DNA from 2 places in the Thioclava sp. JM3 genome. Region 2 is predicted to be linked to the other one. Evidence: riboswitches for the same ligand, from Rfam matches in the RefSeq annotation. Region 2 holds a riboswitch; the other holds the start of a gene.

Region 1 (3,377 bases), on a different contig from region 2:
AGGTCGTCCACCTCGATATGGAACAGCGTCGCGGTCAGCTTATGCGCACCGAAGTCACGCTCGACGCCGAGATCGTAGCTCAGCGATTTCTCGGGCTTGAGGTCGGGATTGCCCACGTAGCCGTCATAGAGTTCATAACCCGACGGCGCGCGGAAGCCATTGCCGATCGACGCCCGGTAGAGCGTCGCGGCGTCGGCCTGCCACGTCACGCCCAGACGACCCGTGGTGTTGCCGCCGAAATCCGAGTGATCGTCGTGGCGCGCGGAGGCGGTCACGTTCACCCCGTCCATCGGCGAGAAAGCATATTCACCGAAGATACCCGTATCCGCCGTGAGGACGTGGCCCGAGACATAGGTGCCTGCATAGGTTTCCAGCGTGCGATCCGCCCCGAAGGTCAGCCGCCCCGGCCCGAGATCGGTCGAGGCTTTCCAGTCGAGTTTGCGGCGCTTGCCCTCGTAGCCATAGTCATAGACCGGATACCAGCGCGAGGTCGTGTAATACGTCAGACCGAGCTCGTGATCGAGCGGGCCGGTCGCGAATTTCGCGAAGAGCCGCCCGCCACGTTCCTTATGGATGGTATAATCGTTACTGTCCGTGGGCAGCGGGCCGAAGCCGTTATCGAACTCGCCCCGATCGTTCTGCGCGAACCCGTTGAAGCCGATCAGCAGATTGTCGGAGATGCGCTTCTGCGCGCGCAGGCTGACACGGTCGGCGCGGTAGCCGTCCTTCTCGGTATTGCCGTTCTTCTTGTCGGCGGCCGAGAAGCCTGCAGTGTAAATTTTCGACAGCTGAATCGCGAGCTCGTCATCGCCCTTCTTCCAGCCGAAATTATAGGCCGCATTCGCGGTGTGGTAGGAGCCGAGCTCGAGCTTGACGCTTTGGCTCACGCCATCCTCGGTCGGGCGCGGCGTGTCGAGGTTGATCACACCTGCAACCGCCTGCCCGCCATAGACCGCCGATTGCGAGCCGCGCATGATCTCGACCCGGTCGTAGTTGAACGTGTTGAACCGGCCCAGGTCGGGCAGCACCTGCGTCGCCGACGGATCGGAGACGTCGATCCCGTCCACCATGACCTTCACGTAATTCTGCGACACGCCGCGAATGGTGAAGCCGGTCTGCGCGCCCATCGGCCCGCGCGACAGGATGCCGACGCCCGGCGACTGCGCGATCAGGTTGGCGAGACGGGTCTGGCCCGAACGCTCCAGCTCCTTGCGCGACAGCACGGTGACCGCCTGCGCGGTCTTGTCCGACGATTGCGGCTCGAGCGCGCCGTGATAGATCACGATCTCATCGAGTTGGTAAGGTTGCGCATCTTGCGCGAGCGCGGGGCCTGCCAGCGCTGTGGTGAGCATCAGGCCCACGGTCAAACGGGTGCGGATCATATCCAATTCCCTCGTGCCGCGACTCTGCGGTCGCGTGAACTTCGCATTGCAAGTCTTTGGAAATTTGGAATTTCCGCCGACGGTGAAAAATGTCACCACTGACGGAAGACCGCCTCCGCTGCGCGCCCCGCACAGGCAGAAAGGATGAGCGCCTCGGCAGGTCTCCTGGCTCGCGGGTCCTGGTTCCGGCTGGCCTTCCCGGGTCTCCCCAGTGGCTCAGTCAGCCGTCACTCGCCGCTCACAGTTGCGGGGGCAGCCCCGGAATGAATGCACGCATCGCACCGGGTTCCCTTTTCATCCGCTTTCGCGGAACCGAAGTGCCCCTGCTGTGCCGCGCGCGCCGCACTGAGTCAAGAATATTTCAGCTTTCCACGGCGCGCCGGCAGCGCCGGTTGAACCGGATCGAGGATAGCAGCGCGAGACCGATCAGCCCGGCCCCGATCAGGCCGGTGATCACCTCGGGCACTTCCACCAGCGTCTGCGCGAACATGACGACGGAGAGGATCAGGATCGACCAGAAGGCGCCGTTCTCGAGATAGCGGAATTCGCTGAGCGTGTTGCGCTCCACCAGCATCAGGGTCATCGAGCGCACATACATCGCACCGATCCCCAGACCGATCGCGATCAGGAACAGGTTCTGGGTCAGCGCGAAGGCCCCGATCACCCCGTCGAAACTGAAGGACGCATCGAGCACTTCGAGATAGAGAAACGCGCCAAGGCCCGCCTTGGCCGTCTCGGCGGCGATATTCGTCCGGTCGAGCACGTGGCTGAGCACCTCGACGCCGAGAAAGGTCGCAAGGCCGCAGATGGAGGCGAAGAGGAACTCGTCCTCGCGCCCCTCCGGCAGAATCCAGGTGAAAAGCAGAACGACGACCAGCACGAAGCCGATCTCCAGACCTCGGATCGACGCGAGCGCGCGCAACCGGCGCTCCAGCGCGCGGATCCAGTCGACCTCCTTGCCCTCGTCGATGAAATAGGTGAGCGCGACCATCATCAGGAAGGCGCCACCGAAGCCCGCGATCGACAGATGCGCGTCCTCGATGATCTCGGCATATTCGGCCGGGTGTTTCGCAGCCAGAAGAACCGCATCCCACGGTCCGATGCCGGCGGCGATCACGACGATCAGAAGCGGGAAGAGGATACGCATCCCGAACACCGCGATCAGGATGCCCCATGTCAGGAAACGACGCTGCCATTTCGGCGTCATCTGGTGCAGCTTGTTGGCGTTGACGATGGCGTTGTCGAAGCTCAGCGAGATTTCCAGCACGGCCAGCACGGCAGTGATCATCAGGAAAGAGACCGCGCCGCCAAGCCCTCCGGTCTGGGCGAACCCCAGCGCGAAGGACCCGACCAGCCCTGCCACCGTGACGGCGATGGCCCAGGAAAAATAACGATACATGATGGTCATGCTGGCTCCGGCTGCATGAGGCCTCACTTAGGCTTCGCCCCCTGTCTTCGCAAGGGAGCGCACTGTCAGAGTTGGTCTGTGTGACCCTACGGCGTGGGGCGGGTCGGCGGGAAAACGCGGCGCAAGATACCCTGCGCACGGCGGGTCGCGCCCGCTAGAGCCCGACCTCGTCGAGCCAGCCCTTGATCCGCGCCTCGTTCACCCCGAGATCGGATTTCCCGTAGACGAGGTGCCCGCGGATCTGCAGCGTATCGCCTTCGATCCAGAGCGTGGTGACATCGGGAAAGCCCCAGACGGCCGAGCGCGTCACATAGGCCGCGTAGCCCTCGTCGGCGCTGCCCGCGACGCGCTTGGTGCGCGCGGTGCCCCGGATGATCTTGTCGAGCGCGGCCATCTGCGCCGGCGGATCGGAGACGTCGCGCACGGCCTGAAACCCGCCTGTCTCCGGGTGGTCACCGGGCGCTTTCGCCAGCCCGTCGACATCGAAGCGCGCCGGATCGATCGGGGCGAGGCGCACCCATCCGTCGGCCGCCACCACGACGGCGAGCCCGAGCGCGAGGATCGTCACGGCCCGTTTCATGCCGCCC
Region 2 (3,377 bases):
CCCTGACGCGCGCCCAGCTGGTTGGCATAGCTGAAGCTGTCTTCGAGCAGCTTCATCACCGGGATCACGCCCGAGGATTGGTTCTCGATCCCTTTGATCGGCGCGCCATATTCGCGGATATTGGTCAGCATCAGGGCCACGCCGCCGCCACGTTTCGACAGTTGCAGCGCCGAGTTGATGCCGCGCCCGATGCTTTCCATGTTGTCTTCCAGTCGCAGCAGGAAGCAGGAGACGAACTCGCCCCGCGCCTTCTTGCCCGCATTGAGGAAGGTCGGCGTCGCGGGCTGGAAGCGACCCGCCAGCATCTCCTCCATGAGCCGCATCGCCAGCGCCTCGTCGCCGCGCGCAAGCGTCAGTGCCACCATCACCACCCGGTCCTCGTAGCGTTCGAGATAGCGCTGCCCGTCACGGGTCTTCAGCGTGTAGGAAGTGTAGTATTTGAACGCGCCGAGGAAGGTCGGAAAACGAAACTTTGCCGCGAAAGCCGCCTCCCAGATCGCGCGCTGGAAGTTGCGCGAATACTGATCGAGCACGGCGGCGTCGTAATAGCCTTCCTCCACCAGATAGCCGAGCTTCTCGTCCAGCGAATGGAAGAACACCGTGTTCTGGTTCACATGGCGCAGGAAATATTGCCGCGCCGCCATCCGGTCGGCCTCGAAGCGGATATTGCCCTCCGCGTCATAGAGGTTGAGCATTGCGTTGAGCGCGTGGTGATCAAGCCCCGCGAATTCCGAGGCCGTGGCCCCGCTCGGTTTCACGTCGCTGTCGAGCATTCCAGCCTCCAGAAATTGTCGAGACCCGCGCGCACGCGGTCGATGTCAGTGTCGGTCCCCGCCAGTTCGAACCGGTAGAGCACGGGGATGTTGCATTTGCGCGCCAGCAGATCGCCCGCGCAGGCGAAGAGCGCGCCGAAATTGCGATTGCCGCTGGCGATGACGCCGCGCAGGCCCGCGCGGCGGGTGGGATCGTTGAGAAAGGCGATGACCGGTTTCGCGACCGCGCCGCGCCCCTTGCCGTCGGCGTAGCTTGGGCAGATCAGGACGTAGGGGCAGGGCGGGTACGGCATCGCCGCCTCCGCCGAGAGGGGCAGGCGCTGCGCGGGCAGGCCCAGCCGCTCCACGAAGCGCTGCGTGTTCCCCGAGGCCGAGGAGTAATAGATCAGCCGTGCCTGTCCCATCGCGGCTAGGACTCAGACCAGACGGTTGATCATGTCGGGGCGAAAGCCCGCCCAGTGATCCTCGTTGGCGATCACCACCGGGGCCTGCCGGTAGCCCAAGTCCTGCACCATCTCCATCGCGGCGGCATCCTTGGTGAGGTCGATCACGTTGTAGTCGATCCCCTTGGCATCCAGCGCACGGGTCGTGGCGGTGCATTGCACGCAGGCCGGTTTCGAATAGACGGTGATGGTCATGTGTCCTGTCCCTTTGTTTGCTGTCGGCAGCGCGGGACAAGGCTCGTGGGCAGGGTGCCGCAGCACATAGCCACGCGCCCGGGCCCTCCGCCGCGGTCGTCGTCTATCTGCTCTGGCAGGTCTCCTGGCTCGCGGCTCGAACGCCTCTCGGTCCGTCTTCCCGGCGCATCGCACCAGTGACATTCGGACATCAGGCTCGCCGCTTACAGTTGCGGGGGCAGCGCCGGAATTCCACCGGCTTCCCTCTTCGCCTGCGGAGTGACTCGCAGGAACCAAAGCAACACCATATTGTGATGCATGGTGTAGTGGTGTCAATATATAGATTACCCTGCCGCGCGAAACTCTCGCGCGACAGGAGCGTGTCTTGCCTCAGGCCCCGTCGCCGAGCGCCCGGATATGCGCCGGGAGGCGGGCGTTCTGGCCATACATGAAGTGGTTCTCCATGCGCTCCGAGAAGCGGCTGGCCTCGGTCTCGCGACCCACGGCCTCGGCCATTTCGCGGATATGCATCGGGCTCGCCCCGCAGCACACGCCGAGGTAATTCACCCCGATCGCCTGCGCCTCACGCGCGAAGGCGCCGATCTCGTAGCGGTTGCAGGCCAACGGATCGAGCGCGGTCGGGAAGGTCCGGCCATGCGGCGAGGGGCAGGTGCAGCCGTTGTGATCGGAGAGGTTGAAGAAGGTGGGCTCCTCCTTCGTGGTCCGGTAGGGCACGGGCAGGGCGCCGACATGGCAGCTCACCGCCGCGCGCACCTTGCGCAGCCACGGCATCATCGTCTGCGGCCCGCGGAAGCAGTTCAGCCCGACGACATCGGCGCCCGCCTGTTCAAGTTTCTGGCAGGTCTCGAAGATGCCGACCCCGTCCATCATCTCGTTGGCCGCCATCGGTGCCAGCGTCAGCACCACCGGCAGCCCCGACGCCTTCGCGGCCTCGAGCGCGCATAGCGCCTCGCCCGCGTAGTAGAAGGTCTCGCCGATGAGGATATCCGCGCCTTCCTCGACCGCCCAGCCGACCATCTCGTCGAACATCGCGCGCACCTCGGCCTGCCGCGCCGGATCGGCCGGGTCCCAGATATTCGTGTTCGAGATATTGCCCGCCATCAGGTTTCCGGTCTTGGCATCGGCGACCTCGCGGGCGATCTTCAGCGCCGCGCGGTTGAGCGGCTCCAGCAGGTCTTCCTTGCCGATCACGCGCATCTTCTCGCGGTGGCCGTTATAGGTGAAGGCCTCGACGATATCGCTGCCGGCGCGCTGGAAATCGACATGCAGATTGCGCAGCGCCTGCGGGTATTCGAGCGCCACCTCGGGCACGAATTCCCCGGCGGTCAGATAGCCGCGCCGTTCCAGTTCGAACAGAAAGCCCTCGGCGCAGATCACCGGGCGCGCGTCGAGCAGGCGGGTCAGTTTGTTGTCATTCATGGAGAGATCCTCTCAGTTCATCCATGACCATCGTTTGATGAAGCCGAGCCTCACAGGAGACGGAGTGCCGTTCCCTGCTGCAATGGTCCTCGGCCGGGCCGCTGAATGCGACCGCAAGACGAAAAACGGGTCAGAGGCCGCGCCGGGCGCGTGCCCCGCCGCGCCGCACCGGCGGCGGCATCTCGATCGGCAGGGCGAAGGGCTGCGGGGTCAGCGACTCCAGCAGGAGTTCGCAGAACACCTCCACCGCGGGCGAGATCAGGGAATGCGGATAGGCCTGCATATGGGCGACAATCGCCGCCTTCGCATAGGGCATGTCGCCCGGCAGCGTGCCAAGCCATTCCATGTAGCCCAGCGTGCCCAGCTCACGCGCCCGCAGCGGCGAGATCGGTCCTATATCGAGTTGTAAGAGTGAAAGCGTTCGTTCCAAAAGCATCGCGCCCTCCGCGCAAAAGGGCGGGATTGGTCGCGGCACGGCGATATGCGAGGTCCGATCTGGTCCATCTCTCGACTCTCCGTCCCAGGGCACCCCGCCCGGGTTTAAGGT

What was found. Region 2 has a riboswitch for cobalamin ahead of nrdH (glutaredoxin-like protein NrdH). Riboswitches for the same ligand answer to the same signal wherever they lie in the genome.
Region 1: it holds a riboswitch for cobalamin, as region 2 does, so the genes downstream of both, B6V73_RS02725 (TonB-dependent receptor) here and nrdH (glutaredoxin-like protein NrdH) in region 2, are expected to answer to the same signal.

What each region holds. Positions count from the first base shown of each region.
Region 1 is NZ_NBOB01000001.1:571,456-574,832, forward strand. Features, by position in the region: gene B6V73_RS02725 (TonB-dependent receptor) at 1-1,382, opposite strand, end outside; cobalamin riboswitch at 1,520-1,714, opposite strand; gene B6V73_RS02730 (DUF475 domain-containing protein) at 1,744-2,790, opposite strand; gene B6V73_RS02735 (DUF1499 domain-containing protein) at 2,945-3,370, opposite strand; gene speB (agmatinase) at 3,367-3,377, opposite strand, start outside.
Region 2 is NZ_NBOB01000004.1:40,494-43,870, reverse strand. Features, by position in the region: gene nrdE (class 1b ribonucleoside-diphosphate reductase subunit alpha) at 1-785, opposite strand, end outside; gene nrdI (class Ib ribonucleoside-diphosphate reductase assembly flavoprotein NrdI) at 755-1,177, opposite strand; gene nrdH (glutaredoxin-like protein NrdH) at 1,190-1,411, opposite strand; cobalamin riboswitch at 1,508-1,703, opposite strand; gene B6V73_RS08145 (homocysteine S-methyltransferase family protein) at 1,781-2,830, opposite strand; gene B6V73_RS08140 (hypothetical protein) at 2,961-3,266, opposite strand.